Regions from separate parts of the Dorea longicatena genome, predicted to be linked through region 1. Evidence: predicted binding sites of a transcription regulator. Region 1 holds the regulator's gene; each other region holds the start of a gene.
What was found. Region 1 encodes Rex, which represses fermentation and respiration genes when NADH is low (regulators of the CRP and FNR family bind a similar motif). Its sites were predicted from a motif close to ATTGTTAANTANTTAACAAT; they were not measured.
Positions count from the first base shown of each region.

Region 1 (8,505 bases):
TGCTTCACACTCCGATTCTTAAGATATACTAAGTATTTCCTTTTTTCTCAGATGTATTCTGCAAAGTTTTACGATATCTACAGAACCTGCCACCGGCAGCTTCTGTACGAATGCACGGCAATTAAAAACTGTCTACCTGTTCTACGACTTCTCCGTGGCGGATATATTCTCTTGGAATACGTTTGTTCAATACACACACGAATTCATAATTAAATCTTCCGGAAAGTTCTCCCAGCGTATCAACTGACAGGAACTCCTTTCCGTCACGTCCGAATATTACAACTTTATCTCCGAATTCCACGTCCTCGATAGCTGTCACATCAACCATGAACTGATCCATACATACACGTCCGATGATCGGTGCTTTCTGCCCATGGATCAGCACATATCCTTTATTAGACAGACTTCTTGGATATCCGTCTCCATAACCGACCGGAATCGTCGCCACTTTTGTCGGACGGGTTGTAACATACGTTCCGCCATAGCTTACAGGCTTTCCTTCTGTCAGCCATTTTACATGGGCAACATGACTGATAAGTTCCATTGCCGGTTTTAACGGAACCCGTTCTTTCTCTACTTCATCTGACGGATACATGCCATATGTAGTGATACCCGCACGTACAATATCCATATTCGCTTCTTTCAGATCAATGATACCTGCGCTGTTGGAGCAATGATAATACTGGAACGTAACACCTCTTTTTTTCAGTTCTTCTTTCATCCAGAGATATTTATCAAGCTGCTCATTGGTAAATGTCTTATCTGCTTCATCAGACTTGGAAAAATGTGTAAACATTCCTTCCATTACCAGGTTCGGCAGTTTACTGATCTTTGCGATTTCTTCGGCATTCTCTTCTGTAATCTGGAATCCCAGTCTTGCCATTCCAGTGTCAAGCTTAATATGTACATAGACTTTACAGCCCATGGCTTCTGCAAGCTCTGACACTTCTTTTGCCATCTCATAACTATAGACAGTCATACGTACTTCATTGCGGATCATCGTATCCCACTGATCCGGGAAAATGCATCCAAGAACCAATACCGGTTTCTTCAAACATGCATCTTTTAATAAAATAGCTTCATCCAGCGTAGCTACTGCATAACCCCAGATATAATCCTTGGGTTCCAGAAGCTTTGCAATCTGAACGGCACCATGTCCATAACCATCCATCTTGATGACTGCCATCATCTGTGTATCTTTCTGAATATTTTTCTTCATCATCTCTATATTATATTCAACCGCATCTAAATCGACTCTGGCTAAAACTCTTGTATAATGTTTCACTGCTATTCATCCTCCAGTTTCATTAATGCTTTACTGATATATTCTATCAGATCTCTTGCCATTACACTATATACGCCTTTTTCAAATTTTGCAAGGTCACCGGCCAAACCATGTACATATGTACCTAATCTGGCTGCTTTTTTCGTATCTTTTTCCTGCACCATAAAGCCTGCGATCACACCGGCCAGCACATCTCCCGAACCGGCTTTTGCCATCGCACTGTTCCCGGTAAGATTCAGGCAGATTTCATTTGCCTTATCTGCGATCAGTGTTCTGGAATCTTTTAATACACAGGTTACCTGATATCCGTCAGCGAATTTCTTCAGGATCTGTATCCGGTCTTCTCTAAGATCTTCCACAGGGATGCCTGTAAGTCTAGACATCTCTTTCATATGCGGCGTAAATATGAACTTCCGGTCTGCCAGCCGATCAAGAAGATCTTTGTTATCTGACAGAAGATTTAACCCATCTGCATCGATCAGGCATGGAACATCCACGTACTCTATAACCGTCCGCAATAACTTCTCCGATGTTGTACTTCTTCCAATGCCGGAACCAATACACACACCGTCTGCCCACTTAAGAAGCTTTAGTACTTCTTCTTTATTAAATTCATCATAAGCCGTTATGATCGCTTCCGGCAGAAGTGTCTGCAATATCTCGCGGTTGTCCTTTGGTGTATAGATTCTGACAAGCCCGGCTCCTGTCATATAAGCCGCATGGGCATTCAGATATGCCGCACCTGCCATACCCTTACTTCCAGCGATCACAAGAAGCCTTCCATAACTTCCCTTATTAGAATCTTCCGGTCTTTCCGGAAGCATTCTACGATATTCTTCTCTTTCAAAAGAATGGATCACATCTGCATCCTGTAATAACGGCTCATGCGAAATGCCAATCTCTGCTACTGTTACTCTTCCTGCATATGCTCTGCCCTGCGCCAGTTCAAGGCCGATCTTTTTCACCTCGAATGTCACTGTATCATCTGCGTGGAATGCACAACCAAGCACACATCCCGTAGAGGCTGAAAGTCCTGATGGGATATCTACTGCAAATTTTGTACCCTGCATCTGATTCATACGTTCAATCACCTGACGATATGTACCTTCAATCTTACGGCTCAGTCCGACTCCGAACACGGCATCTATCACTATGCTGTAGCTGTTATCCTGCGGGATATCTTCTGTGATCTTACCACCACATTCTTTAAGACGTCTTATCTGTTCCCGTGTCTCCGGTGTACAATGCTCTGGATTGCCGACCAGATAAGTATCCACAGGACACCCCATATTCTTCAAGATCCTGGCGATGGCAAATCCATCTCCGCCATTATTTCCTGATCCACATACCACACAGACAGAAGAAAGATCCAGATTCTCACTTTGCATCGTCTGTACACAGGCATTTGCCGCACACTCCATTAATTCTAGTGATGCGATGCCCAGTTCCTGAATCGTGTACTGATCGGCAGCCTTCATCTGCGCAGCATTAACCAGAAGTTTCATATATTCATTCATCTCCCATCAGATATATCTCTGCAACAAAAGAACGTGTAAAAATATGTCCGTATTCCAGACTACTCCTACACGCTTTCTTGTATTATAGTTTATTTATGGTCCTCTTTGTAACGACTGATATTGTATGACAACTGCATCAGACTTTCTGACAGATGCACATTCTCAACAACAACATTATCCGGAAGGTTCAAATCTGTATGTGCAAAGTTCCAGATCGCACGTACTCCGTTCTCAACCAGCATATTCGCAACTTCAATTGCTTTCTCTTTCGGAATCGTCAGAACTGCAATATCAATCTCATTATTCTGAACGAACGTTTTCAGATCATCCATCATACGGATCGGAACTCCACGGATGGATACTCCCTGAAGTCTTGGATTCACATCAAAGATTCCTTTCAGAATGAATCCACGGTTCTCGAAGGCTGCATAATTAGCCAGTGCCTGCCCAAGATTACCTGCACCAATGATAATAATATTGTGGTCTTCTTCCAATCCTAATATCTTTCCAATCTCTGTGTATAAATACTTAACATTATAACCGTATCCCTGTTGTCCGAATCCTCCGAAATTATTAAGATCCTGACGGATCTGGGATGCTGTTACTTTCATCCGCTTACTCAGATCGTTCGAAGAAATCCGCTCTACACCATTTTCCAACAGTTCGCCCAAATATCTGTAATACCTCGGCAATCTTCTTATGACCGCACGAGAAATCTCTCTTTCTTCCAATGTTTTCACCCTTCCAATCATAGTCTAAAATAATTATATAAAATTGAAAGATTATTGTCAAACTATTGTTGAATTTTATGCAATTTCCGTTATAATAAAGTAGCATGTGTAAATGCATTTTGAGAATACCAACGTATCAATTATCCATAACTCAGGAGGAAATATATGATATTAGCATGTCACGGGATCCAGAAATCTTTCGGTGAACACCTCATCGTCAGAGATGGATCCTTCCATATAGAAGATCACGAAAAAGCAGCTCTTGTCGGACCGAACGGTGCCGGTAAGTCCACTCTGCTCAAAATGATTGTAGGCGAATCAGCCCCGGATGACGGCAACGTCATCCTGACAAAAGGTAAGACACTTGGCTATCTTGCCCAGCATCAAGAGATGCAAAGCGGTAATACGATCTACGAAGAAGTCCGCACCGCAAAGGCCGATATAATCGCTATGGAGCGCCGTATCCGCGAGATCGAGATGGAACTTAAGCATCTCTCCGGCGACGCCTTGAACGACCGTCTGGAAACTTACAACCGCCTTACGGCCGCTTTCGAACGTGAGAATGGCTATTCTTGTGAAAGTGAGATCACCGGTGTGTTAAAGGGACTTGGATTTACGGAAAATGATTTCACCAAACCCGTCGACACTCTCTCCGGAGGACAGAAAACCCGTGTATCTCTCGGCAAGCTTCTGTTAACGAAACCAGACATTTTGCTTCTTGATGAGCCAACCAACCATCTGGATCTGAATTCAATTGCATGGCTTGAAACCTATCTTCTAAACTATCAGGGAGCTGTGCTGATCGTGTCTCATGACCGTTATTTTTTGAACAAAGTTGTCACTAAAGTTCTTGAAATCGAGCTTGGAGAACTTCGTACTTATATGGGAAATTACAGCGACTATGCAGCAAAGAAGCAGCAGCTTCGCGACATACGCCTGAAGGAATATCTTAACCAGCAGCAGGAAATCAAGCATCAGGAAGCGGTTATCGAAAAGCTTCGTTCTTTCAACCGCGAAAAATCCATCAAACGTGCCGAAAGCCGCGAAAAGATGTTGGAAAAAATGCAGACCATCGAAAAACCGATAGAAGTTAATACAGATATACATCTGAAACTGGAACCATCCTGTGTAAGTGGCAATGATGTTCTGACTATTGAACATTTAAGCAAATCTTTCCCCGGACAGGAACTTTTTACAGACGTTAATCTCGAGATCAAACGTGGTGAACATGTCGCAGTAATCGGTGATAACGGAACAGGAAAGACTACGCTTCTTAAGATCTTAAACCGAGTGGTATCTGCTGATTCCGGTACTTATACACTTGGCTCCAATGTTAAGATTGGCTACTACGATCAGGAACATCATGTCCTTCATATGGAAAAAACAATTTTTGACGAGATTTCCGATGATTATCCGACTCTTACGAATACGGAAATCCGGAATGTGCTTGCAGCATTTCTTTTTACCGGTGATGATGTCTTCAAACAGATCAGTTCTTTGAGCGGTGGGGAACGCGGACGTGTATCTCTTGCGAAACTGATGCTCTCTGAAGCAAATTTCCTGATCCTCGACGAGCCGACCAACCATTTGGACATCGCATCCAAAGAAATCCTTGAGAATGCTTTGAATGATTATACCGGTACTGTACTTTATGTCTCTCATGACCGTTATTTCATTAATCAAACTGCATCACGGATTCTGGATCTTGTCAATCATACATTTGTAAATTATATCGGAAATTATGACTATTATCTGGAGAAAAAAGAAGAACTCACTACTGCATATGCCGGAGAAGCCTCTACACCTTCATCCGTTTCAGATAACAGTACAGACAAGAATGTATCCGAGTCAAAACTCAGCTGGCAGGAGCAAAAGGAAGCCCAGGCAAGACTTCGCAAACGTCAGAATGAGCTTAAAAAGACTGAAGAACGTATCGGCGAACTGGAAGACCGTGATAGTGAGATCGATGCCCTGATGATTCAGGAAGATATCTTCACCAACTCTGTAAAATGCCAGGAACTTGCAAAAGAAAAAGCCGCAATAGCGGAAGAATTAGAAGAATTATACATGAAATGGGAGGAATTAGCAGAAGACGCTTAAACGCCTGATTTGCAACTTTTTAGCCCGCTCCAGAAAGCTTCTGGGGCGGGCTTTTATATTGCCATGCATTCGTAAGGAACTGCCGGTGGCAGGTCCTGTAGATATATATTATCTATTTTAATTTTTCAGCAATTGCCTTAATAAATCCTTCGCTGTTCAATACGGTTGGATTTTCCAGTGTCGTGATCAATGCCAAATCTTTCGTCATCTTACCTTCTTCAATGGTATCAATGGTTGCTTTTTCAAGCTTATCTGCGAATGCTGCCAATTCGGCATTTCCATCCATCTCACCACGTTTTCTAAGAGCACCTGTCCATGCAAAAATTGTAGCTACAGAGTTTGTAGAAGTCTCTTCCCCTTTCAGATGCTTGTAATAATGACGTTGTACAGTTCCATGAGCTGCCTCATATTCATAATTTCCATCCGGTGATACCAGAACAGATGTCATCATTGCAAGAGAACCAAATGCGGAAGAAACCATATCACTCATTACATCTCCGTCATAGTTCTTACATGCCCAGATATATCCGCCTTCTGATTTCATAACTCTTGCAACCGCATCATCGATCAAAGTATAGAAATATGTAATTCCGGCTTCTTTGAACTTCTCGGCATAATCTTTGTCAAAGATTTCCTGGAAAATATCTTTGAATGTATGGTCATACTTCTTAGAGATCGTATCTTTTGTTGCGAACCACAGATCCTGCTTTGTATCCAATGCATAATTAAAGCAGCTTCTCGCAAAGCTTTCAATAGATCCGCATAAGTTATGCATTCCCTGTGCAACACCCGGTCCTGCATAGTTGTGTACCAGTTCTCTGGTCTCTGTGCCGTCTTCTGCCGTGTATACCAGTTCTACTTTTCCAGGTCCAGGAATCTTCATCTCTGTATTTTTATATACATCTCCATATGCATGTCTTGCAATAGTGATTGGTTTTTTCCAGTTTTTTACACATGGCTCAATGCCTTTTACAACAATCGGTGCACGAAATACAGTTCCGTCAAGTATTGCACGGATCGTTCCGTTCGGACTCCTCCACATTTCTTTCAGATCGTACTCTTTCATACGTGCCGCATTCGGTGTGATTGTTGCACATTTTACTGCAACTTTATATTTCTTGGTTGCATTAGCAGCATCGATTGTTACCTGATCATCTGTCTCATTTCTATGTTCCAGACCCAGATCATAATATTCTGTGTTCAGTTCAATATATGGCTCCAGAAGATCTTCTTTGATCATCTTCCAGAGAATTCTTGTCATCTCGTCTCCGTCCATCTCTACAATCGGTGTTGTCATTTTAATTTTTGCCATGGTATTTGTCTCCTTTCTATCTGTTCGCGGCATCTTTTATTATTCTTCCAGATGCAGATTTTCCATCACGTGTAATATATGTTCATTTGCAAGCTGTTCTGCTTTTGCCGCATCTTTTGCCTTGATTGCTTCCAGGATTTCTCTGTGTTCTTCTATTGATTTCTCGGCACGCTCCGGTGCTTCAATAGACATCGTCCTGGCAAGCTGTACATACTTGTGAAAATCTGTTAATACATGTTCCAGGATCCTGCTGTTGGATGCCTCATACAATATCTTATGAAACTTACCATCCATTTCTGACATCTGTTCAATCTGTCCGGATCCTTTCTTATGCAAATGAAATTCTGACAGAAGAATCACTTCTTCCAGTTCTTCAATCTGCGCATCCGTAATATATTTCGTTGCCCAGTTGGCACACAGCCCTTCCAGTTGCGAACGTATCTTATAGATATCTTTCACATCTTTTCTGGTAATGGCTGTCACATACGCACCTTTATTCGGAATGATCGTAACCAGTCCTTCTAACTCCAATTGTCTTAAGGCTTCTCTTACCGGTGTTCTGCTTACCCCCAGTTCTTCACCGATTGTTACTTCCCTTAATTCTTCATGATTTTTATATACCCCATTCAGAATATCTTCCCGCAGATGCCGGAACACTCTTCCTCGTAAGGATCTGTCCTGATATTCTTCCATTAAAAACACCTCTGCTATATCAATTCCACACCAATTCTCTTACAGTTTTCGTCGATAACTCTGATCAACTCATCGTCTGTAAGAACGGTTACTCGTCCTTCTTCATACTGCTTATCTACCCATTCTTTTACAGAACTTACAAGTTCTGAGTTCTTATCTACTTTCTTGTCCTCCGGCAGCTTAAAATATGTATTGATCCAGTGTGCAATACCTGCAAGTCCGGATGTGTTAGATATTGCAACAAGCGGAGGACGGTTCAGGAATTTTCCGGTATCAAATACGTTGTAGATCTCTTCATTCTTCAATAAACCATCTGCATGGATTCCAGCCCTTGTTACATTAAAGTTCTTACCAACAAAAGGTGTTCTTGAAGGAATATGATATCCGATCTCTTTCTCATAATAATCTGCAAGCTCTGTGATAACTGTTGTATCCATCCCATCCAGTGTGCCACGAAGCTGTGCATATTCGAACACCATCGCTTCCAGTGGTGTATTACCGGTACGCTCTCCGATTCCAAAAAGTGAACAGTTCACACCGCACGCACCATAAAGCCATGCTGTCGATGAATTGCTGACTGCCTTATAGAAATCATTATGTCCGTGAAATTCGATCAGTTCGCTTGGAACACCGGCATGTACTCTGAGTCCATAGATGATTCCCGGAATAGATCTTGGTATTACAGCTCCCGGATAGTTGACCCCGTATCCCATGGTATCACAGACACGGATCTTGACCGGAATCTTATACTCATCCATCAGTTTCATAAGTTCCAGACAGAATGGAATGACGAATCCATAGATGTCGGAACGTGTGATATCTTCCAGATGACATCTCGGGCTGATTCCTGTCTCAAGACATTCTCTT
Region 1 is NZ_CP102280.1:1,410,453-1,418,957, reverse strand. It holds gene alr (alanine racemase) at 122-1,285, opposite strand; gene NQ508_RS06640 (bifunctional ADP-dependent NAD(P)H-hydrate dehydratase/NAD(P)H-hydrate epimerase) at 1,288-2,790, opposite strand; gene NQ508_RS06635 (redox-sensing transcriptional repressor Rex) at 2,892-3,533, opposite strand; gene abc-f (ribosomal protection-like ABC-F family protein) at 3,699-5,633, shown strand; gene NQ508_RS06625 (NADP-dependent isocitrate dehydrogenase) at 5,746-6,945, opposite strand; gene NQ508_RS06620 (GntR family transcriptional regulator) at 6,985-7,638, opposite strand; gene NQ508_RS06615 (beta/alpha barrel domain-containing protein) at 7,653-8,505, opposite strand, start outside.

Region 2 (8,505 bases), 810 kb from region 1:
GACGGATCATCTGACTGGAGATTCAAAACTCATCTGGCAAACCTTCCAATCTACTATGAATACAAAGATGAAGGAATCGATAACACAGATGCTATCAAAGGAACATACCTTGATAACTACCGTCAGATCTGGGATCTCTACATCAACAACGCTACCTGCAAACCAACAGAACTTTCTACAAAGACAGCTGACGATGCAACAGCAGATTTCGTAACAGGTGATGCAGTCTTCTACCAGAATGGTACATGGGAATATAACAACATCAAAGACGTCGGAGATGACAATCTTGGAATCCTTCCAATCTACATCGGTGTAGAAGGCGAAGAAGATCAGGGAATCTGTACAGGTACAGAGAACTACTGGTGTGTAAACTCCAAAGCATCTGAAGACGACATTCAGGCAACACTTGATTTCATGAACTGGTGTGTAACATCTGATGATGGTGTAAAGGCAATGTGCAAAGACATGGGATTCACAATTCCATTTAAGAAGAACCTGAAATCAGACAACGTACTTGTTAACGAAGCAAACAAATATACAGAAGACGGAAAGACTCCTGTATCTTGGAACTTCTCAACAATGCCATCAGAAGAGTGGAAGAACGGAGTGGGTTCTGCACTGACAAGTTACGCAGCAGATCCGACAGATGCAAACTGGGCAAAAGTTACAACAGCATTCGTTGACGGATGGGCAAAAGAAGCTGCAGCAGCAAAATAAAAATAAAAATGTAACAATCAAAATAGTTATATGAAGTGAGTAGTGGCGGGCGGTTGCAAGAAACACCCGCCGCTTTTATGAAAAAGTGCAGGGAAATGAAGCGGAGATTCTCTGCATGGAAGGAGGAATTTATTATGGAAAAATCCATCAAACGTTATATGCCGATTTTCGTGCTTCCAACGTTTTTTGCATTTATTCTTGGCTTTATCGTTCCTTTTATTATGGGAATCTGGCTTTCATTTTGTAAATTTACAACCGTAACAGACGCGAAATTCGTAGGATTTTCAAATTACATAGAAGCACTGAAAGATACGGCATTCCGTCATTCATTCTGGTATACCGTACTGTTCGCGATTGCATCTCTTCTGATCATTAACATCATAGCATTTGCACTTGCAATGGCACTGACAAAAGAAATGCATGGAACAAATGTCTTCCGTACGGTCTTCTTCATGCCGAACCTGATCGGTGGTATCGTACTTGGATATATCTGGCAGCTGATCTTTAACGGAGTTCTTTCCAGATATGGTACCGCACTTGCTCTGAATGAGTGGTATGGCTTCTGGGGACTGATCATTCTGGTCAGCTGGCAGCAGATCGGTTATATGATGATCATCTATATTGCTGGTCTTCAGTCTATTCCTGGTGATGTCATTGAAGCAGCAGAGATTGACGGAGCAAATAAGATCCAGACATTATTCAAGGTAACAATCCCGATGATGATGCCATCGATCACGATCTGTATGTTCCTGTCAATTACAAACGGATTCAAGTTATTCGATCAGAACCTGTCCCTGACAGCCGGTGAACCGTCTAAGATGTCTGAGATGATGGCGCTTAATATCTTCAATACGTTCTACGGACGTACCGGATGGGAAGGAGTCGGACAGGCGAAGGCAGTCATCTTCTTTGCAATCGTAGTTGTGATCGGTATGATCCAGTTACGTGCAACACGTTCTAAGGAGGTACAGCAGTAATGAAGAAAAAGACAAGTAAATTAAGCTGGTTTGGAACAGGTGCATTTACGATCATCGGTATTGTATATATCATGCCGATCCTGATCGTGCTGATCAACTCATTTAAAAATAAAGTATTTATCAACAAAGAACCATTCAAACTCCCGACAAAGCAGACATGGGTAGGAATCGATAACTTCCTGTCCGCAATTGACAAATATGAACTGCTGAGTGCAGTCGGCTGGACTGTATTTATCACAGTTGGTTCCGTACTTGTGATCCTTGTATGTACTTCTATGTGTGCATGGTATATTACAAGAGTAAACAGTAAGTTTACAAAACTGTTATATTTACTCTGCGTATTTTCCATGGTTGTTCCGTTCCAGATGGTTATGTTCACCTTATCGCTGGTAGCTGACCGTACCGGTCTTCGTACACCTTGGGGAATCATCATCATTTACCTCGGATTTGGTGCAGGTCTTGCAGTATTCATGTTCTGCGGATTTGTAAAATCTATTCCACTGGAAATTGAAGAAGCAGCAATGATCGACGGATGTACACCACTTCGAACCTTTTTCTCTGTTGTACTTCCGATCATGAAGCCGACATACATTTCCGTAGGAATCCTGGAGACGATGTGGATCTGGAACGACTTCCTGCTTCCATACCTGGTACTGGATCTGAATAAGTATAAGACAATCTCAATTGCGATCCAGTATATGAAGGGAAGTTATGGACGTGTAGATATGGGTGCTGTTATGGCAGCGCTGATCCTTGCGGTAATTCCGGTAGTTATCTTCTATCTGGCTTGTCAGAAGCATATTATCAAAGGTGTTGCAGCCGGAGCTGTAAAAGGTTAATAAGATAAGAACAAAAAAGAGATTTGGCATTTGGATATGTCAGATCTCTTTTTGAATATGTAAAAGTATATAAAAAAAGTTGACAGCGGTGGAGAAGGAAGATATCACTTGACATTTTTCACTTATTTTTTAAAATATAGTGAGAGATGAAGAGGAGTAGTTTTTATTATGAATTCAAATTTTGAATATTACAAAATATTTTATTATGTAGCAAAATATGAAAATCTTACCAAGGCGGCAACGGTACTGAAGACCAGCCAGCCGGCAGTCACGCGTACCATACACAAACTGGAAAATGAACTTGGCTGCCGCTTATTTACGAGGAGTAAGACCGGAATGCAGCTAACTCCGGAAGGCCGGACATTTTATGGATATGTAGCGGCAGGATGTGCCCAGTTTTTCAAAGGAGAGAATGATCTGAGTAATCTGATCTCGCTGGAGAACGGAACGATCTATATCAGCGCTACGGAGACGGCACTTCACTGTTATCTTTTTCAGGCAATGGAAGAATTCAACAGCCTGTATCCGAATGTGAGGTTTAAGATTCTGAATAACAGTACGACAGAGTCGGTGAATGCAGTAAAAGAAGGAAAAGTAGACCTTGCATTTGTATCGGCGAACCTTCAGGTAGCAAAACCTCTTCGGATGAAGATTCTGAGAAAATATCATGATATCCTGATCAGTGGAAACAGATTTGGAGAATTAAAGGATGATGGGAAAGAGGTCTCGCTTAAGGAACTGGTGTCCTATCCGTGGATCAGTCTGACTGCAGAGACGATTACCAGACGTTTTCTAAATGAATATTTTGAAAAGAACAGTCTGACATTTACACCGGATATGGAGCTTGCAACGACGGATATGATACTTCCGGCGGTAAGGCACAATCTGGGACTTGGTTTCATCCCGGCGGAATTTGCAGATTCGGAACTTAAGTCCGGACAGGTATTTGAGATCAAAGTGAAAGAAAAGCTGCCGGAACGTAATATCATACTGATCTACGACATGGAATATCCGCAAAGTATCGCGGCAAAAGAATTTCAGAAATTCCTGAAAGAAAAAGAAATGTAAAAACCCGGAAGCTTACATAAATTCGGATGATCAATAATGATCAGATAAAAGATAAAGGTATCGAATTGGAGTAAAATATTGTAAGCTTCCGGGCTTTTATTATATTAAAACAAACTAATCAATAGAGGACTTTTTTATTTATGCCACTCCCAGTTACGGATCTCTTCAAGATCCTGTCCGTATTCGGCAATGTACTGTTTGTGCTCAACCAGCTTGTCGTTCATCTTCTGGATCAGGAATGATCCCTTGTTGCCAAGCTGTGGCAAGTGCATGATAGCATCTTTTACCAGGTTGAAACGGTCGATCTGGTTCTGTACACGCATATCGAATGGTGTAGTGATCGTTCCTTCTTCCTGATATCCATGAACGGAAATATTGTGGTTGTTACGTTCGTATGTAAGTTCATGGATCAGTGTCGGATATCCGTGGAATGCGAAGATGATCGGTTTATCTTTTGTAAAGATTGCATCATATTCTGCATCACTTAATCCGTGTGGATGTTTGTGATCTGATTCCATCTTGAACAGGTCAACAACGTTAACAACACGAATCTTGAGTTCTGGCATTTCATCACGAAGAATTGTAACAGCAGCCATTGTTTCAAGAGTTGGTGTGTCACCGCAGCAAGCCATAACAACATCTGGTTCTTCACCACAGTCGTTACTTGCCCAATCCCAGATACCGATACCCTGCGTACAGTGCTTAACAGCCTGTTCCATAGATAACCACTGGCAGCTTGGGTGTTTTGAAGCTACGATAGCGTTGACATAGTTCTTGCTCTTGATACAGTGATCGAAGCAAGAGAGTAAGCAGTTAGCATCCGGTGGGAGATACATGCGGACAACATCTGCTTTTTTATTAGCGATGTGATCCAGGAATCCTGGGTCCTGATGTGTAAATCCGTTGTGATCCTGCTGCCATACATTTGATGTCAGGATGAAGTTAAGAGAAGCAATTGGCTGTCTCCATGAAAGCTGGTTACATACTTTTAACCATTTTGCATGCTGAGCTGCCATAGAGTCAACGATACGGATGAATGCTTCGTAACTTGCGAAGAATCCGTGACGTCCTGTTAACAGATAACCTTCCAGCCATCCTTCACACATATGCTCACTTAACATACCATCCATGATACGTCCGTTTCTTGCAAGACAATCGTCTGTGTCAAGAAGTCCGGCATTCCAGTCACGGTTCTGTGTTTCAAATACTTTGTATAAACGGTTAGACATACTTTCGTCAGGTCCGAAGATACGGAAGTTCTTGTTCTCTTCGTTTAATTCGAAGATGTCACGGATATATCCACCAAGTTCGATCATATCCTGAGCCTTTGTCTTACCTGGTTCAACTTCGATTCCATAAGAACGGAAATCAGGAAGTCTTAAGTCTTTTAATAATAATCCACCATTTGCATGTGGGTTAGCTCCGAGACGGGCATCTCCCTTAGGTGCAAGTTCCGCAAGTTCTGGGATCAGGTGTCCGTTTTCATCGAAGAGTTCTTCCGGATGATAGCTTTCCAGCCACTCTTTTAAGAGTTCCAGATGTTCTGGACTTTCCATTGTAAGTGGTACCTGATGTGCACGGAAAGATCCTTCGATCTGCTGTCCATCTACAACCTTTGGTCCAGTCCATCCCTTTGGTGTACGCAGAACGATCATTGGCCATGCCGGACGTTCTGGATCATTGTTCTCACGTGCATTTTTCTGGATTGCTTTGATCTCTTCGATAACAGTATCCATTGTTTCTGCCATCTTCTTGTGCATTGTCATCGGATCATCGCCTTCTACGAAGTAAGGTTTCCATCCACATCCTTTGAAGAAGTTCTCAACTTCCTCGTGGGAAATACGAGAGAAGATAGTAGGGTTACTGATCTTATATCCATTTAAATGAAGAATTGGAAGTACAGCACCGTCTGTAACTGGGTTCAGGAACTTGTTAGACTGCCATGAAGTAGCTAACGGTCCGGTCTCAGCTTCACCGTCACCAACAACAACAGTTGCGATCAGATCCGGGTTGTCGAATACAGCACCGAATGCATGAGCGATAGAGTATCCAAGCTCTCCACCTTCGTTGATAGATCCTGGTGTCTCTGGTGCACAGTGACTCGGAACTCCACATGGGAATGAGAACTGCTTGAACATCTTCTTCATACCTTCTTCATCTTGGCTGATGTTCGGATATACTTCGCTGTAAGAACCTTCCAGATATGTATTGGCAATTAAGAAGTTTCCGCCATGTCCAGGACCTGATAATAAGATCATATCCAGATCATAACGTTTGATTTCACGGTTGCAGTGTACATAGATAAAGTTCTGTCCTGGGACAGTTCCCCAGTGACCAACGATTTTTTTCTTGATCTGATCCATTGTAAGTGGCTCTTTTAAGAGCGGATTGTCAAGAAGATATAACTGACCGGCTGACAGATAGTTGGCAGCACGCCAGTAAGCATTCATCTTTTCAAGCATTTCCTGAGATAACGGCTGCTTCTCAAGACATGTTTTTGTGTCTTCCATATTCTTACCTCTTTCATAAAAACTTTGTGTTAATTATTTAACCAAATGTAGGATATCATAATAAGAACAATACGTAAAATAGCAATTATGCATTAAGATTATAAGTTTTTGATATGGATGTACGGATAAAAATACAAAGGAAGAGAAGTATCTACATATAATAAAAGGATTTAGTTCGAAAAGGATTTAGAGCGAACGAAAAATAAAATACAATCTAATTCGACATATTTGTCAAAAACAATACAAGTAAATGGAAAAATGAAAGTTGTATTGCTTTCTAAAGAAAATATGAAGAAAAAGCCAAAAAGTGCACAAAAAATTCATTTTTTGTTCACAATTATAGCGGCTAAGACTGTCAAAACGCACAAAAAGATAGAAAAACACACATAAAAGCAATGGAAAACAACTTGCAACGATACAACTTTGTGAGAAAAAATGGTTGTATTTTATTGCGAAACCGGACAGGTTAAGTATATAATTGAATCATCAAATAAATAGAAAACGGAGGAGACATTATGAAGAGAGTTCTCAAAAAAGTAACAGCAGCTCTTCTGGCAGCAACAATGGTAGTTGGACTTGCTGCATGTGGAAGCGGCAATGGTGGCTCAGGTAACAAGAGCAGCAAATCAGGAAAGGTTAAAATCGGAGTTTCTATCTGGTCTTCAACAGACGTTCTTGGATCACAGTGTAAGAAGATGCTGGATGCAGCAGCTAAAGCACTGGATGTAGAAGTACAGTATGTTGACCAGGGACATGTATCTGAGAAAGTTACAGCTTCTGTAGAGCAGTTAGCAGCAGCAGGATGCCAGGGAATCATCATCTGTAACTCATCTGATACAGAGATGACATCAGCAATCAAGACATGTAATGATAATAAAGTATATCTTGCACAGTTCTTCCGTGTAATCAGCAAAGAAGACAGTGCAGATATCTACAAAGCAGCAAAAGATTCCGCTTACTACATCGGAGCAGTTCATGAAGATGAACCTGCAAACGGTGCAGAACTTGTTAAGATCCTTCTTGATAAAGGCGATCGTAACATCGGTCTTATCGGCTGGGAGCAGGGAGATGCTACATGGCTCGGAAGATGGAAAGGTTACAAAGCCGGAGTTGAAAAATGGAACAAAGAAAACCCAGACGACAAAGCAAAAATTTCTGAGCCACAGTACGCTGGTACAACTTCAGAAGGTGGATCAAAAGCCGCTGAAGCTTTAATGGCAGCAGATCCTAAGCTTGATGCATTGATCCCAGCTGGTGGTGGTGGAGATCCACTTCAGGGAGCAATCGCAGCAGTTGAACGAGCAGGAAAGACTCAGGACATCGATATCGTTTCTACAGACTTCCTTCCAGACCTTGGAGAAAGACTTCAGAATGGATCAATGGCCGGTGAATCCGGTGGACACTTCTGTGACCCATTGATCGCATTCATGATGGTTTACAATGCAGTCAAAGGTAACTACAAAGACTTCGCTGGTAAATTCGAAGATGTTCCATTCCCATACCTGTATGTATCATCAGCAGATGACTATGCAGCATATGAGAAATATTTCGTAGATCAGCTTCCATACACAGACGATGAATTAGTAGCTATGTCTAAAGAAAGTCTGAAAGAGCTGAAAGCAACTGCAGCAAGCGTATCTATCGCTGATGCAGAAAGCCGTGCTGGTAAATAAACCGGACGCAAGATAACAGAAAATGATTTGGGGGGTGACGTCGCAAGAAAGGCGATGCCACCTTCCCTTTTAAAAAGATAATAAGAAGAGGTAGATAATATGGGCACTACTAAAAAACTCTCAGGAAAGACAATGGGATATGTAATCCTGATCGGTCTTGTAATTGTTTCCTGGGTAATCTTTAAAATATTGACACCACATAACTTCGGCTCATTTTCCAATATGCTCAATTACTTTCAGGCCAGTCTGATTGCCACTGTAGGTGCGGTTGGTTTCTATTTCGTAATGGTAATGGGAATGTTCGATTTCTCTATTGGTGCAAATATCATGCTTTCCGCAATCGTTGGTTGCGTATTGGCAACAAAATTTAATTTAGGATATTTCGGACTGATCGTCGGAGGTATTCTTACAGGCACTATCGTTGGTTTATTAAACGGAATCTTCTATGTAAAATTAAGAATTCCATCTATGATCGTTACAACAGGTCTGGCGCTCATCTATGAGTCGTTAGCAAACTACATGGCAGGTGGTGTGGAACAGACACTTCCGGCACACTTAAGAGCATTCGGACGTATGCCTTGGGATATTATCCTTGCATTGGTAGCATGCGTTGTTGCTTACATATTCTTAAACTACACTAAAATCGGAACTTATACTTATGCAATTGGTAGTGATGAGTTCGTTGCCAAGAACATGGGTATTAATGTTAATAAATACAAGG
Region 2 is NZ_CP102280.1:597,113-605,617, forward strand. It holds gene NQ508_RS02900 (ABC transporter substrate-binding protein) at 1-717, shown strand, start outside; gene NQ508_RS02905 (carbohydrate ABC transporter permease) at 852-1,694, shown strand; gene NQ508_RS02910 (carbohydrate ABC transporter permease) at 1,694-2,533, shown strand; gene NQ508_RS02915 (LysR family transcriptional regulator) at 2,702-3,601, shown strand; gene NQ508_RS02920 (phosphoketolase family protein) at 3,736-6,111, opposite strand; gene NQ508_RS02925 (sugar ABC transporter substrate-binding protein) at 6,627-7,784, shown strand; gene NQ508_RS02930 (ABC transporter permease) at 7,884-8,505, shown strand, end outside.
Region 2: a site for Rex is predicted at 6,137-6,156, ahead of NQ508_RS02920 (phosphoketolase family protein). Genes of this name have one in related genera too.

Region 3 (8,505 bases), 620 kb from region 1:
TTATGTACAATCTGTTTATATCCATCGGTCATGAGCAATATCCTGATATTTTTCTGTGCTGCCTCCGTACTCTCTGATTTTTTCTGGTCTTTCTTTTTATCATTTTTCTTTTCAGATACAGATTTCAGTAATTCTTCCCATCTGCTCTGAATAGATATTTCAGAATGCGTTTGCTCTTTTCCCACAGCACTTTCTTCTATGCCTGCTTTCAAGCCTCCGATCACACACAATAACAGTAAAATCCATGCTATATAGATACTGTAATGCTTTTTATTCCGTCTCCGCAATTTTCTTTCCTTTCTTTCCGCCCTTTATACCCGAAAAAAGACAGCCGTAAAAACGACTGTCTTTTATCTTTTGTATATTCCCCAAAATGCCGGTTCCTGTATTCTGACTCCTAGCACCCAGCTAGGTGGGTATCCGCATCTGCTTTTCTGCCTTCCACTGCAAAATCGATGGCCTGACATATTACAGAGATGTAAGACTCCCGTTTAAAGTATTGTAGGTTCAAAACTACAGGAGTGTCGAACATTCCAGGTTTCCACTGCACTTATTATAACCCATTTACATGGATTTTACAACCCTATAACATTATCCGATTTTAATCAGATTCATTAGTGGATCTTATAACTGTGGTCCTGCTGAAACCAAAGCTTTACCTGCTTCATTTCCTTCATATTTAGCAAAGTTCTTGATGAATCTTGCAGCAAGATCTTTTGCCTTTTCTTCCCACTCAGATGCATCTGCATATGTGTCACGAGGATCAAGGATTCCTGTATCAACACCTGTAAGTTCTGTAGGTACTTCAAAGTTGAAGTATGGGATTGTCTTTGTTGGAGCATTCTTGATATCTCCGTTCAGGATAGCATCGATGATTCCACGAGTATCTTTGATAGAGATACGTTTTCCTGTTCCGTTCCATCCTGTGTTAACAAGATAAGCTTTTGCACCGCTCTTCTCCATCTTCTTAACAAGTTCCTCTGCATATTTTGTAGGATGCAGTTCCAGGAATGCCTGTCCGAAGCAAGCTGAGAATGTTGGTGTAGGTTCTGTGATTCCACGCTCTGTACCAGCAAGTTTTGCTGTAAATCCTGACAGGAAGTAGTACTGTGTCTGTTCTGGTGTCAGTACAGATACCGGAGGAAGTACTCCGAATGCATCAGCAGAAAGGAAGATTACATTCTTAGCTGCAGGTGCTGAAGATACCGGACGTACAATATTTTCAATATGATTGATTGGGTAAGATACACGTGTATTCTCTGTTACACTCTTATCTGCAAAATCAATCTTTCCATTCTCATCAAGTGTTACGTTCTCAAGAAGAGCGTTACGTTTGATTGCGTTGTAGATATCTGGCTCAGATTCTTTGTCAAGGTTGATAACCTTAGCGTAGCATCCACCTTCAAAGTTGAATACTCCGTTATCATCCCATCCGTGCTCATCATCACCGATCAGGAGACGCTTAGGATCTGTAGAAAGTGTTGTCTTTCCTGTTCCTGAAAGTCCGAAGAAGATTGCTGTATTCTCTCCGTTCAGGTCTGTGTTAGCTGAGCAGTGCATAGAAGCCATTCCCTTAAGTGGGAGGAAGTAGTTCATCATAGAGAACATACCTTTCTTCATCTCTCCGCCGTACCATGTATTCACGATAACCTGCTCTTTGCTTGTGATGTTGAACATTACTGCTGTCTCTGAGTTCAGTCCTAATTCTTTGTAATTTTCAACTTTTGCTTTAGAAGCATTGTATACTACGAAGTCTGGCTCAAAGTTTTCAAGCTCTTCTTCTGAAGGTTTGATGAACATATTTGTTACGAAATGAGCCTGCCATGCAACTTCTACGATGAAACGGATTGCCATACGTGTATCTTTGTTTGCTCCGCAGAATGCATCTACAACATAAAGTTTTTTGTCAGAAAGTTCTTTGATCGCAATATCTTTTACTGCTTTCCAAGCTTCCTGTGTTGCAGGATGGTTATCATTCTTATATTCATCAGATGTCCACCATACAGTATCTTTTGAATTCTCATCAACTACGATGAACTTATCTTTTGGAGAACGTCCAGTGTAGATACCTGTCATTACATTGACTGCACCAAGTTCACTTTCCTGTCCTTTTTCAAAACCTTCGAGTTCTGGTTTTGTCTCTTCCTCAAATAATAATTCATAAGAAGGATTGTGTACGATTTCTGTCGTTCCTGAAATGCCATACTTGCTTAAATCGATTTTAGCCATCTTCATTTAACCTCTTTTCTTTTATTTGCTGCTGTATATTTATAAATTCTAGTCTTGTTATATTCTCCCACAACAGCATTTGTTTTATTATTGCATTTTTCTACGCAAAAGTCAATACTTTAACAATCTTTTCACAATGTGTTTTTGCAAGTTCTTTCTCTAAAACTTTTATTTTTTATTCTATTTTTTGTTTTAAAAGCACAAAATGCAAGATTTCACACGAAATCTTGCATTTTATGTATTTTTATCAATACAGAAAATATATTTATCATTTTGTAAACGTTCTATACTTCCAGAATATTCTTCACTGTATCTTTCATCTTATCAGCATCACATTCCAGATCATGCAGAATATTTGCATTCAGGATATCTTTGATCGCCTGCGGCATCTCACGTCCTGATGTTTCTTCCAGAACCTTCAGAAGACTGAACTCATCCTGATCTGCATACTTCGGATCAATTGCACTCATGACACTCTTCACGAATTTATATGGACTTGCTGTTGATGCAATCACGCATTTCTTATTGTCTCCACTGTTCTTCTGATAACATTCACACACATAAGATGCTACACTTGTATGTGTATCCATCACATACCCTGTCTTATCATATACTTTCTTGATATTCTGCGCACACTCTTCTTCTGTCGCATATCCAGCTGCGAAATCATCAAGACATGCCTTCATATCTTCTGTAATTGTATATTTTCCTGTGGATTTTAATGCTTCCATCATATCTTTTGTCTTCTGGTCATCATCTCCGCTGATCCGATAAAGCAGACGTTCCAGGTTGCTTGAAATCAGGATATCCATAGATGGTGATGTTGTGAGGATAAACTCACGGTTTCTGTCATAATCACCTGTCTGGAAGAAGTCAAATAACACTTTATTGTCATTCGATGCACATACCAGTTTATCGATTGGGACTCCCATCTGTTTTGCATAGTATGCAGCCAGAATATTACCAAAGTTACCGGTCGGAACTACTACATTGATCTTCTCACCGTCTTCAATCTCTTCATTTTCCAGAAGTTTGGCATATGCATTGACATAATATACCACCTGTGGAACCAGACGTCCGATATTGATCGAGTTGGCTGATGAGAACTGATAGCCTTTCTTCGCAAGTTCTTCTGCAAGTTCTTTATCCTCGAACATGGCTTTTACACCACTCTGGGCATTATCGAAATTGCCATGGATCGCTACTACATTTACATTTTCGCCTCTCTGTGTCACCATCTGAAGTTCCTGCACTTTGCTGACTCCGTTCTTAGGATAGAATACGATGATCCTTGTTCCTTCCACATCTGCAAATCCGGCAAGTGCAGCTTTTCCTGTATCTCCGGATGTGGCAGTCAGGATTACGATTTCATTCTTTACATCATTCTTCTTTGCTGAAGTCGTCATCAGATGTGGCAGAATAGATAACGCCATATCTTTGAACGCGATCGTTGCACCATGGAATAATTCCATATAATAAGTATCATCTACTTTTACAAGCGGTGCGATCTCTTCTGTGTCAAATTTGCTGTCATAAGCTTTATCGATACAGCTTTTCAGTTCTTCTTCCGTAAAATCTGTCAGGAACTGTTTCATTACAAGATATGCGATCTCCTGATATGTCTTTCCTTTCAGATCCGACATTGATACATCCAGTTTCGGAAGTTCTGATGGTACAAAAAGTCCACCGTCCGGGGCAAGTCCCTGCAGAATTGCTTCAGATGCTGTTACTTTCAGATTCGAATTTCTTGTACTTTTGTAATATAAACCCATGCCAATGCTCTCCTTATATGATTACTTTCTCTTGCTGTTTGTATATTTTACAAGTCCACCTGCAGCGATCAGTTTCTGCATGAATTCAGGGAAAGGCTGTCCCTGGAATTCCGTACCTTTTGTTCTGTCGCAAATCTTACCGCTGTCAAAGTCGATCTCTACTTCATCACCTGCTTCGATTGCTTTTGCCGCTTCCGGGCACTCAATGATCGGAAGTCCGATATTGATCGCATTACGATAGAAGATTCTTGCAAACGTCTCTGCGATAACGCAGCTGACACCTGCTGTCTTAAGACATAATGGTGCATGTTCTCTTGAAGAACCGCATCCAAAGTTCTTGTTGGCAACAATAATATCTCCAGGCTGTACTTTATTTACAAATTCAGGGTCGATATCTGCCATTGCATGGCTTGCAAGTTCCTGTGCATCGAATGAATTCAGATATCTTGCAGGAATGATTACGTCTGTATCTACGTTATCTCCGTATTTAAAAACATGTCCTAAAGCTTTCATTATTTGTCACCTACTTTCTCTGGGTTAGCGATATATCCTGCGATTGCACTTGCTGCTGCTACTTCCGGTGATGCCAGATAAATCAGGGAATCTACATGCCCCATTCTTCCTACGAAATTACGGTTTGTTGTAGATACACATTTTTCTCCTGCTGCCATAACACCCATATGTCCACCCATACAAGGTCCACAGCTTGGTGTGTTGACTGCACATCCTGCGTCTACGAAGATTTCCAGAAGGCCTTCTCTGATACACTGTTTGTAGATCTTCTGTGTTGCCGGAACGACCATAACACGTACATCCGGATGAACAGTATGTCCCTGAAGAATGGCAGCTGCTTTTCTCATATCTTCCATTCTTCCGTTTGTACAGGATCCGATCACGACCTGATCGATCTTGATTGGTTCCATTGCTTCGATCTCGTCAATCGTCTTCGCATTGCCCGGAAGATGCGGGAATGCTACTGTTGGACGGACTTCGGAAAGATCGATCTCTACAACACTTTCATATTCTGCGTCCCCATCTGCTTCGTACACTTTATATTCTTTCTTTGTATGTTCTTTTAAGTATTCTTCTGTCTTTTCATCTACCGGGAATATTCCGTTCTTGGCTCCGGCTTCGATTGCCATGTTTGCCATTGTGAATCTGTCTGCCATAGAAAGATTCTTGATTCCGTCTCCGGTAAATTCCATGGATTTGTAAAGAGCTCCGTCCACACCGATCTTACCGATGATATGGATGATGATATCTTTACCACTTACATATTTGCCAGGCTTTCCTGTCAGTACGAACTTGATCGCACTTGGAACTTTGAACCACAGTTCTCCCATTGCCATACCTGTTGCAATATCGGTTGTTCCGACACCTGTTGAGAATGCACCCAGCGCACCATATGTACAGGTATGGGAATCTGCGCCAATGATACATTCCCCTGCTGCAACAACTCCGGCCTCCGGAAGGATTGCATGTTCTACTCCTGATTTTCCCTGTTCAAAATACCAGCTAAGTCCCTGATTCTTTGCAAATTCACGGATCGATTTTGAGTTCTCTGCTGATTTGATATCTTTATTCGGTGTAAAGTGATCTGGTACCAGTACCACCTTGTCTTTGTCAAATACTTTGTCTGCCATCTGTCTGAAGATTGGCAGAGCCATAGGACCTGTGATGTCATTTGCCATAACTACATCTAACTTTGCTTCTATTAACTGACCGGCTGTCACGCTGTCAAGACCTGCATGAGCTGCCAGTATCTTCTGTGTCATCGTCATTCCCATAACGAACCTGTACCTCCTTGATTTCTCATAGTTTTATACTGTATTTTAGCACAGTAAAAAAGGGCATGCAAGAAATTATAAATTTTAGTGCATAATTTTTCACTTCTGTTTCTTGATATTATGCAGGTATGGGATCTCAATCGGATCGATCGGAGTAGCCGGATTTTCAATTTTCCCCTTCAGAGTTCTTTTGTGTTTCTTAAGGAGCGCACCACCTTTGTTATAGAACCAGAAAGAATATGTCAGAATTTTATGGGCCGGTCCCATCTTGTCTTTTGCCGTCTTTCCATAGAGCACTCCGCCTGCTTCAATCGCAGCTTTACTCCGTATCAATGCGATCAGCTCTGTCTCACAGGTAACTCTTTCCGGAAGAATCGTATAGCCTGTCCCGATGCAGTCCGGTCTGTGTGCATCGCTTCCCCCTATTCCCGGCTTTTTATATTTTTCCGCAAGCTTTCTTGCACCTTCGTTCGATTCTGCAGATTCACATGCATTAAAAGCCTCTATAAAGTCAAATCGCTTGATCAGTTCCGGTGACTTATAGAATCTGCTGGTATTCGTAAAGCTCAGGTACTTTTCTCCGCATGGATGTGCAGGTCCTAAGATTCCACCATGTCTGTGCACAAAGTCGATCAGCACAGACACCGGAAGTCCCTTCACTTCCAGGAGACGCATCTTAACACCTTCCGGCATGATACAGATAATATGACCTGCATCCAGTGTATCATATTCGATTCCCTTCAGAACTACGAAGTCTTCATGTACCTTTCCTTTCATGTGATATTTCCAGTGACGATAGCCATGATAAGTGTCATGATCCGTGATCAGCATTCCGTCAAATCCTTTTTCTTTCAAGGTTGTGATGTATTCATCCAAGCTTACCCGGCTGTCCACTGAGCCTTCCCGCACATGGCAATGCATATCTATCTTCATAAGTAAGCCTCCTTAACTTTATTCTTAATAGTATTATATCACATCCCTCTTAAATTACAACGAAACTGCTTCCCGGCTTTCTTATATCTTTCTTAATCTGATCTTTCTTAATCTGATCTGTCAAAATAATACATCCTGCCTGTAGGTAACAGTTTCTATTGCATATTTCGGTATAAAAAATACCTGATGCAGTTTTTAATTTTCTGCACCAGGTGTTTTTCTTATCACATTCGTATATAGAAATTACCGTCTGTGTCGGATTTTCTTCATTAATCAATATCGTCAGGATGAAAAACTACAACATCTGAATCATCTGTTTCAAAAATCTCCACATCATCTTCATCTAGAAATCCGTCTTCCGGCTCATCCGTTTTTTCAACTGTCACAACATCTTCATCGTCGTCCAGATTATCTTCATCTGGCTTCGTATCATCCAGATCAAATATTTCTGTCACAGTCTCTTCCTTATCTGTATCTTCAGCATTATCCGTTTTTTCTTTATCCCCGGCTGCTTCCATACTTTCTTCCGGCTCTCCATCATCTAAAAGCATTCTTGCTTTTTCAACCTCAGACTCCATAGATACCTGTTCTTTGATCTTCTTTGAGAATATCTTTTCTTTCTTTCCAATCTTTCTGGACTGCATCATCGTCTGAACTACAATTCCGATCACTGCGATTGCTGCACTCATCACATATCCGATCCAGCCAATCTTCGTCATTCCACACACAAACGGTAATGCCATTCCAGCCTCTACACCGCCCATGATGCCAGTCACAAATATAACAAAAAACTCAGCAAAAATTACCGTAAGTATCGCAACGATCAGAGCGATAACCGCACAAATAGCAAGTACTATCACTGACTTTGTTTCAAGCAGCGTAACAAATGTGCCGAAGGATCCGAAAAATGTCATAATAAAGATTCCAAATTTGCGAAGTGCCGCACACATAACGCATAATATTACCGCACACACTGCAACCGCCACAAGCATTTTTGTCATATCAAAGCCGGCAATCACTCCTACCGTTGCTCCAATAACTGCTCCCACAGCCAGTCCTACAAGTGCCGATAACACCCTTACAATTTTCAGTCCAAACAAAGCTATGATTACTCCTACCACAACTGTTGCGATCAAAGCCCCCATAATTTCCGGCGTCTTTCCTGCAACAAAGATACTCGTGGGTCCGTCTGCCGATTTCAAAACTGATGTTACGTTCTCCATATCCATACTCCTTTCTCTTATACCCCTCATTATACATAATCACCGCTGCCGGTTTTGTATTCTCAAAAGTATAAAAGGCCGTGTTTCCGAAGATTCACAGCCTCTGGTTCCATATCTGCCTTTAGAATGCTACTGCTCCCGTTGATGTTCCGTTAATTACATAATAAACGGCTGACTCTTCTGGCTTTATGTATAAATCCATTGTCTTGATATCTCCGATTTTGTTTCCAGAAGATGTCCATGCTTTTTTTACTCTTGCAATGATTTCTTTTTCTTCCACCTGTTTTCCATAGTATTCAACAAAAGCACTTACTTTAATCTCTTTCTTTGCTGTAGATTTCTTAGCTGTTGTTTTCTTTGTCGTTGTCTTCTTAGCTGTCGTCTTTTTAGCAGGTGCTTTTTTGGCAGTTACTTTTTTCTCTGCTGTTTTCTTTTCTGCTGCCTTAGGCTCGGTTTTCTTCTCTTCTGCTTTCTTCTCAGCCTTTTTTTCTTCCGGCTTAGCTTTTTCTTCTTTTACAATTGAGTTTACTGGCTCTGCCTTTGGAGCTGCGACTTTCTTCT
Region 3 is NZ_CP102280.1:791,672-800,176, reverse strand. It holds gene NQ508_RS03865 (SpoIID/LytB domain-containing protein) at 1-287, opposite strand, end outside; RNA gene ssrS (6S RNA) at 362-543, opposite strand; gene pckA (phosphoenolpyruvate carboxykinase (ATP)) at 625-2,229, opposite strand; gene thrC (threonine synthase) at 2,514-4,001, opposite strand; gene NQ508_RS03845 (3-isopropylmalate dehydratase small subunit) at 4,023-4,514, opposite strand; gene leuC (3-isopropylmalate dehydratase large subunit) at 4,514-5,788, opposite strand; gene NQ508_RS03835 (PHP domain-containing protein) at 5,888-6,721, opposite strand; gene NQ508_RS03830 (ABC-2 transporter permease) at 6,991-7,944, opposite strand; gene NQ508_RS03825 (DUF6465 family protein) at 8,066-8,505, opposite strand, start outside.
Region 3: a site for Rex is predicted at 2,337-2,356, ahead of pckA (phosphoenolpyruvate carboxykinase (ATP)). Genes of this name have one in related genera too.

Region 4 (8,505 bases), 520 kb from region 1:
ACATTAGAAGAATACAAAGCTGATGTAAAGGCTAAAATTAAAGAACAGAAAGCAGCAGACGGAAAGAGAAATCAGGAAGACCAGGCTGTTGAGCAGGCTGTTAAGAATGCAGAATACGAGATTCCACAGCCAATGATCGATACACAGACAACTCAGATGGTTGAAGATTTCGCACAGAGAATCCAGTCTCAGGGAATCACTCTTGAACAGTACTTCCAGTTTACAGGTCTGACAGCAGAGAAGATGATGGAAGACATGAAACCACAGGCAATCAAGAGAATCGAAACCCGTCTGGTACTTGAAGCTATCGCAAAAGCAGAGAACATCGAGATTACAGATGAAAAAGTTGATGAAGAACTGGCTAAGATGGCAGAGTCTTACAACATGGAAGTTGAAAAACTGAAAGAGTTCATGGGTGAGAACGAGAAGAAACAGATGAAGGAAGATCTGGCAGTTCAGGAAGCTGTTACATTCCTTGTTGAGAATGCAGTAGAAAAATAAGAACGTCAGATAACAACATAGTATAGTCAGGAGGCATATACATGAGTTTAGTACCTTATGTCATTGAACAGACAAGCCGTGGAGAACGTTCTTACGACATCTATTCAAGATTATTGAAAGACAGAATTATATTTCTGGGTGAAGAAGTAACAGATGTATCCGCAAGTGTGATCGTTGCACAGCTTCTGTTTCTGGAAGCAGAAGATCCGGAGAAGGATATCCATTTGTATATTAACAGCCCGGGAGGCTCTGTAACAGCCGGAATGGCAATTTATGATACCATGCAGTATATTAAATGCGATATTGAGACAATCTGTATCGGTATGGCTGCAAGTATGGGCTCATTCCTTCTTACAGGTGGAACAAAAGGCAAAAGACTTGCGCTTCCAAACTCTGAGATCATGATCCATCAGCCACTTGGTGGAGCTCAGGGACAGGCAACAGAGATTCAGATCGCAGCAGATCATATCTTAAAAACCCGTCAGAAACTGAATCAGATTCTGGCAGAAAATACAGGACAGCCGTTAGAGGTGATCAATGCAGATACTGAAAGAGATAATTTCATGACTGCGGAAGAAGCCAAAGCATATGGTCTGATTGACGAAGTCATTAAAAGCCGCTAAGGACGTCCTCAGACGAGGTGAAGAGTATGGTAGGAAAGAACGATGATCAGGTAAGATGCTCGTTCTGTAATAAGACGCAGAATCAGGTAAGAAAGCTGATTGCAGGCCCTAATGGGGCATATATCTGTGATGAGTGTGTAGATGTCTGCGCAGAGATTATAGAAGAAGAATTTGAATACGAGAACGGAAGAGAATGGAATCCGTTCTCGGATATCAATCTTTTAAAACCGGAAGAGATTAAAGCATTCCTGGATGAATATGTTATTGGTCAGGATGAAGCTAAGAAAGTGTTATCCGTAGCCGTTTATAATCATTATAAACGTGTGATGTCAGGAAAAGAACTGGGAGTGGAACTCGGAAAGAGTAATATTCTTATGCTTGGTCCGACAGGCTGCGGAAAAACTCTTTTAGCGCAGACACTGGCAAAGATTCTGGGAGTACCATTTGCAATTGCCGATGCGACAGCGCTTACAGAAGCAGGATATGTCGGAGAGGATGTAGAGAATATTCTTTTAAAGATTATTCAGGCTGCAGATGGGGATATCGAACGTGCCGAGTACGGAATCATTTACATTGATGAAATTGATAAGATTACAAGAAAATCAGAGAATCCGTCGATCACCAGAGATGTATCCGGTGAGGGTGTGCAGCAGGCACTTCTTAAGATCATAGAAGGAACCGTTGCGAACGTACCTCCGCAGGGAGGAAGAAAGCATCCACATCAGGAGATGATCCAGATCGATACTACGAATATTTTATTTATTTGTGGTGGAGCCTTTGAAGGAATTGAGAAGATTGTTGAAAAACGTATTGATCAGAAATCAATTGGATTTAATGCAGAGATTGCGGAGAAACATGAAGACGATGTAGACAGACTGCTTCAGCAGATATTGCCACAGGATCTTGTGAAATTCGGTCTGATTCCGGAATTGGTGGGCCGTGTGCCGGTTACAGTAGCATTAGAGATGCTGGACAAAGATGCATTGGTAAAGATTCTTACAGAACCGAAGAATGCATTGACAAAACAGTACCAGAAGATGCTTGAACTGGACGGTGTTAAGCTTACATTTGATAAAAAAGCACTGGAAACAATCGCTGAGACTTCCCTGAAGAGAAAGACAGGAGCCAGAGGTTTGAGAGCGATTATGGAAAATATCATGATGGATATCATGTATAAGGCACCATCGGATGAGACATTGAAGACATGCCGCATCACAGAGGATGTTGTAAAAGGAACGGGAGAACCTGTATGTGAACATGCAGAACCTGATTCAGAAAGTGCATAATAAATGAAAAAGAAAGACGGCGGGTGCGAAGAAATATTGTACCCGCTGATTTTGTACCAAAATAATCCAACCGATGAACAGGAGTGTGAATATATGACAGGAGAAACCTATAGTCTGCCTATGGTTGCCTTAAGAGGGCTCACCATACTGCCAGAAGAGGTCAGACATTTTGATGTAAGCAGGGAAAAATCACTGCTGGCAATCGAAGAGGCAGTAAAAAACGGACAGAAATTATTCGTCAGCGCTCAGAAAGATCTGGAAACAGAGGAGCCGGGCGCAGAAGATGTATATCTGGTTGGCTGTGTGGTAACCATAAGACAGGTGGTAAAATTACCGAAGAAAATGAGTCGTGTACTTGTATCCGGAGAAGCAAGAGCAAGTCTTGTAAGACTGGACAGTGAGACACCATATCTTCAGGCAACGGTAGTAGAACTGCCGGATGATGAAGATGTATCCGAAGAACAGACAGCGGAAAATCCAATGAATCTCGAGGCAATGATCCGGGGATTACAGGATGTATTTAAAGAATACTTGCTGAAGAATCCAAAACTTTCAAAAGAGCTGGGAATGCAGGTAGAGGCAATCCGGGATCTGAAACATCTCGTAGATGTAATTGCGGCAAATATGCCATTTTCATTCGAAGACGCACAGGAATTACTGGAAGAGACGAATCTTATGAGACGATATGAGCTGCTCGTATATAAGATTGTAAATGAGATTCAGGCCCAGAAGGTAAAAGAAGAGATCCAGAGCAAAGTAAAAGAACGCGTGGATAAGAATCAGAGAGAATATATTTTAAGAGAAGAACTGAAAGTGATCCGTGAAGAACTAGGTGATGACAATACGATGTCAGATGCCGATGAGTTCCAGCAGGCAGTGGATGCACTGAAGGCTTCGAAGGAAGTAAAAGAAAAGCTGAATAAAGAGATCAAGCGTTTCCGTAATTCGATGAATTCTCCGGCAGAAGTAGGAGTAATCCGTACTTATATCGAAACGATGCTGGAGATGCCTTGGGATAAGACATGTAAAGAACACAAAGACATTGCATTTGCAAGACAGGTGTTGGATGAGGACCATTATGGTCTGGAAAAAGTAAAAGAGCGTGTACTGGAATATCTTGCAGTGCGTGCGCTTACGAAAAAAGGAGAAGCACCGATCATTTGTCTGGTGGGTCCTCCGGGAACCGGAAAGACATCCATTGCGAAATCTCTTTCCAGAGCTCTGAAGAAGCCATATGTCAGAATCTCACTGGGCGGTGTCCGTGATGAAGCAGAAATCCGCGGTCACAGAAAGACCTATGTAGGTGCAATGCCGGGAAGAATTGCAAATGGAATAAAGCAGGCAGGAGTTAAGAACCCGCTGATGCTGCTAGATGAGATCGATAAGGTCAGCAATGATTATAAGGGAGATACATTCTCTGCACTTCTGGAAGTACTGGATGGAGAGCAGAATAATAAGTTCGTAGACCATTATCTGGAAGTACCGATGGATCTGTCAGAGGTGTTATTTATCACAACGGCAAACAGTCTGCAGACAATACCAAGACCGCTTCTGGACCGTATGGAAGTGATCGAGGTAACCAGTTATACAGAAAATGAAAAGCTTCACATCGCACAGGAACATCTGATTCCGAAGCAGATCGAAAAGCATGGCCTGAAAGCAGATCAGGTAACGATTAGTAAGAATGCAATCTGGAAGATGGCACGAAATTATACGAAAGAAGCCGGTGTCCGTCAGTTAGAGCGGAAGATCGGAGGCATCTGCCGTAAAGTAGCGATGGAAATTCTGGAGAAAAAGAAGACATCGACACATGTGACAGAACGAAATCTGGAACATTATCTTGGAAAAGAACTATATAGCTACCAGATGGCAAATGAAGAAGACGAGGTTGGCATCGTGCGTGGACTTGCATGGACCAGCGTTGGAGGCGATACCCTTCAGATTGAAGTGAATGTGATGCCGGGAGAGGGAGAGATCCTTCTGACAGGCCAGCTTGGTGATGTCATGAAAGAATCCGCAAGAACAGGAATCAGTTATATCCGTTCGGTAAGCAAGGAACATGATATTGCAGATGACTTCTTCAAGAAACACGATATACATATCCATATTCCGGAAGGAGCGGTTCCGAAAGACGGACCGTCTGCCGGCATTACGATGGCGACTGCAATCATGTCGGCAGTAACAGGAAGAAAAGTACGTGCAGATCTTGCCATGACAGGAGAGATCACACTGCGCGGTCGAGTACTTCCGATTGGTGGTTTAAAGGAAAAACTTCTGGCTGCCAAGAATGCGGGAATGAAGACCGTACTTGTCCCGGCGAAAAATGAAAGAGATGTAGAAGAAATTTCTACAGAGATCACAAAGGGACTGGAGATAAAATTTGTAACACACATGGATGAGGTGCTCAAAGAGGCACTCGTATAGTCAGATCTTCTGACACAGGTCAGGAGATGAATCAAAGGAGAAATATATGATAATCAGAAATATTAACCTGGAAACCGTATGTGGAATCACCAGCAAGCTTCCGGAGAATACACTCCCGGAGATCGCATTTGCAGGGAAATCCAACGTAGGAAAGTCATCCCTGATCAATGCACTTATGAACCGTAAATCTTACGCGAGAATATCCGCAACACCGGGAAAGACACAGACGATCAACTTCTATAATATCAATGAAGAATTATATCTGGTAGACCTCCCGGGATACGGATATGCGAAGGTATCCGAACAGGAGAAAATCAAATGGGGACAGCTGATCGAACGTTATCTGCATGGATCAAAACAGCTGAAAGTTGTCTTCCTTCTGATCGACATCCGTCACAAACCATCCGGTAATGACAAGATGATGTATGAGTGGATCGTGTCACAGGGCTTCAATCCGGTGATCATCGCAACAAAACTTGACAAGATCAAACGCAGCCAGAAAGACAAACAGATCAAGATCGTAAAAGAAGGTCTGGGAGTGTTGCCTGGAACCATTGTGATTCCATTTTCATCCGTGACGAAACAAGGACGGGATGAGATATGGGAGCTGGTGGAGAGTCAGTTCCTTAACGTTTAATGCATAAAGCGGCGGATACCCGGCCGGAACAGAAGGAATGTATGTACTGTTACCGGTACTTCTGATCGCTCACGGAATCGGTGTGTTTGCCGGAAGTAAGAATGCGACGAGGATCAATCAGAAGATGTTGAAGCGGATCGTTGCAGTTGCATCAATTGCGATTGCCTGTGTAAAATTGTTCCTGTAGAAGAAAAAATATATTGCCATACATAGAATAAAAATGTTGAAATATCACAATAGAGTTTGTCAAAGTCTTGACAAACTCTATTTCTTTTGTTATGATTAGACTATAGTACGAACGTTGGTCTAAATATAGCAAAAACAAATGAAAAACAGCAAGTTCGATGAGAAGAAAGGAGAATATCATGGATCTTATAACAAATATCCAGAAGTATTCTATTCATGATGGTGACGGAATCCGTACTACCGTATTTTTTAAAGGATGTCCATTGAAGTGTGTATGGTGTCATAATCCTGAGACACAGCGCTTTGAACAGGAGATTCAATACGACAGAGAGAAATGTACCGGATGTGGTGCATGTGCGCAAGTCTGTCCGAACCATGCGATTACTATGGAGGAAGGCAGACCAAAGCTTGACAAGAAGTTATGTACACTCTGTGGGAAGTGTGAGAATTTCTGTACACAGGGAATCCGTGAGATCGTAGGACAGAAATATCCGGTGAAGGCACTGGTAAAAGAACTGATGAAGGATTTGATGTTCTATGAGCAGTCCGGCGGGGGCGTTACACTTTCAGGCGGTGAAGTGATGGCAATGTCAACCGATTATATACTTGAAATCGCAAAAGCCTTGAAGAAAGAAGAAGTATCGCTTACAATTGATACATGCGGATATGTTCCGTATGAGAAATTTGAAGCAATTCTTCCATATGTTAATACATTCTTATATGATGTAAAGGTCATGGATCCGGAATTGCATAAGCAATACATTGGAGTAGACAACAAATTAATCTTAGATAATCTTGTAAAGCTTTCTGACGCAGGGGCAAGGATCTATATCCGTATCCCTACCGTTAAGGAAGTAAATGGAAACGAAGAGAATATGAATGAAACAATCCGTTTCCTGAAAGAACATGATATCCACCCGGCACAGGTGAATTTACTGCCGTATCACAATACAGGAAGCAGTAAATATCCAAAGCTGGATATGGAATATAAAGGTAACGACTTGAGTGCACCGACAAAAGAAGAAATGGAAGGGTTTGTAAAACTTTTCCAGGATGCAGGCTTTTCAAACACAAAGATAGGAGGTTAAAACAATGGCAGCAAAAAGAGGCATGAACGAAAGAATCCAGAAGTTAAGAGAGCTGAGTGTTACCACCCCGGTACATATCGATCTGGAAAGAGCAAAAATCGAGACAGAATTTTACAAAGAAAATGACGGAAAGTATTCTATCCCGGTTATGAGATCTATGGTGTTAAAAGAGTATTTCTCTAAAAAGACACTGTATCTGGGAGAGGGAGAACTGATCGTAGGAGAGAAAGGAAAAGATCCACAGGCATCACCTACATTCCCGGAACTGTGCTGTCACAGCGTAGAAGATATGACAGTCATGAGCGAACGTGATCTGGTATCTTTCCATACAACAGAAGAAGACAGAAAACTCCAGGCAGAAGAGATCATCCCATTCTGGAAGGGACGAAGCATGAGAGAGAAACTTCTCGCAGCAATGACTCCAGAGTGGAACGACTGTTATTCAGCAGGTATGTTCACAGAGTTCATGGAGCAGAGAGGACCGGGACATACATGTGGTGGTGAACAGGTATTCACAACAGGATACATGGATTATAAAGAGAAGATCAAAAAATCCATGGATGCTCTTGATTTCATGAATGATCCTGAAGCATATGACAAGATGGAAGAATTAAAAGCCATGGATATTTCCTGTGATGCAGTGATCATCCTTGGTGAGAGATATCACAAATTAGCACTGGAGATGGCTGAAAAAGAAGCTGATCCGGTACGTAAAGAGGAATTAAAACAGATTGCGGCTAACCTGGAAGTTGTTCCTGCACATGCACCACAGACATACTGGCAGGCAATCCAGTTATACTGGTTCACACATCTGGCAGTTACAACAGAGCTGAACCCATGGGATGCATTCAGTCCGGGACGTCTTGATCAGCATCTGATCAAATACTATGAAGCAGATACAGAAGCAGGAATTCTGGATGATGACAAAGCAAAAGAACTCTTAGAGTGCTTATGGGTAAAATTCTACAACCAGCCGGCACCTGTTAAAGTAGGTATCACATTAAAAGAAAGTGCTACATATGTAGACTTTGCAAATATCAATACAGGTGGAGTTACACCGGATGGTAAAGACGGCGTTAACGCAGTCAGCTATCTGATCCTTGACTGCATGGATGATATGAAACTGGTACAGCCAAACTCTAACGTAACCATCAGCAAGAAGACTCCTGCACGTTTCTTAAAGAGAGCATGTGAGATCTCAAGAAAAGGATGGGGACAGCCGGCATTCTATAATACAGAAGCACAGACCATGGAGCTTGTTAATGCAGGTAAATCTCTGGAAGATGCACGTCGCGGCGGATCTTCAGGATGTGTTGAGACAGGAGCATGGGGAAGTGAGGCTTATATCCTGACAGGATACCTGAACATTCCTAAGGTATTCCAACTGACACTTTATAATGGATTTGATAAAGAATCCGGCAAACAGCTTGGTCTTAAGACTGGTGAAGCAAAAGACTTCAAGTCATATGACGAATTATGGGATGCATTCCAGAAACAGTTAAAATATATCATCGATATCAAGATTCGTGGAAACAACGTGATCGAGAAACTGTATGCTGAGAATATGCCGGCACCTTGTCTGTCAGTTGTTACAAATGACTGTATCAGCAATGCAAAAGATTACAATGCAGGTGGAGCAAGATACAACACCAACTATATCCAGGGTGTAGGTATCGGAACTGTTACAGACTGTATCACAGCTGTAAAATATAACGTATTTGATAAGAAGAATTTCACAATGGAAGAACTGCTTGAAGCAA
Region 4 is NZ_CP102280.1:889,743-898,247, forward strand. It holds gene tig (trigger factor) at 1-501, shown strand, start outside; gene clpP (ATP-dependent Clp endopeptidase proteolytic subunit ClpP) at 543-1,124, shown strand; gene clpX (ATP-dependent Clp protease ATP-binding subunit ClpX) at 1,151-2,410, shown strand; gene lon (endopeptidase La) at 2,504-4,834, shown strand; gene yihA (ribosome biogenesis GTP-binding protein YihA/YsxC) at 4,881-5,471, shown strand; gene NQ508_RS04255 (hypothetical protein) at 5,509-5,658, shown strand; gene NQ508_RS04260 (trans-4-hydroxy-L-proline dehydratase activase) at 5,837-6,745, shown strand; gene hypD (trans-4-hydroxy-L-proline dehydratase) at 6,750-8,505, shown strand, end outside.
Region 4: a site for Rex is predicted at 5,714-5,733, ahead of NQ508_RS04260 (trans-4-hydroxy-L-proline dehydratase activase). Genes of this name have one in related genera too.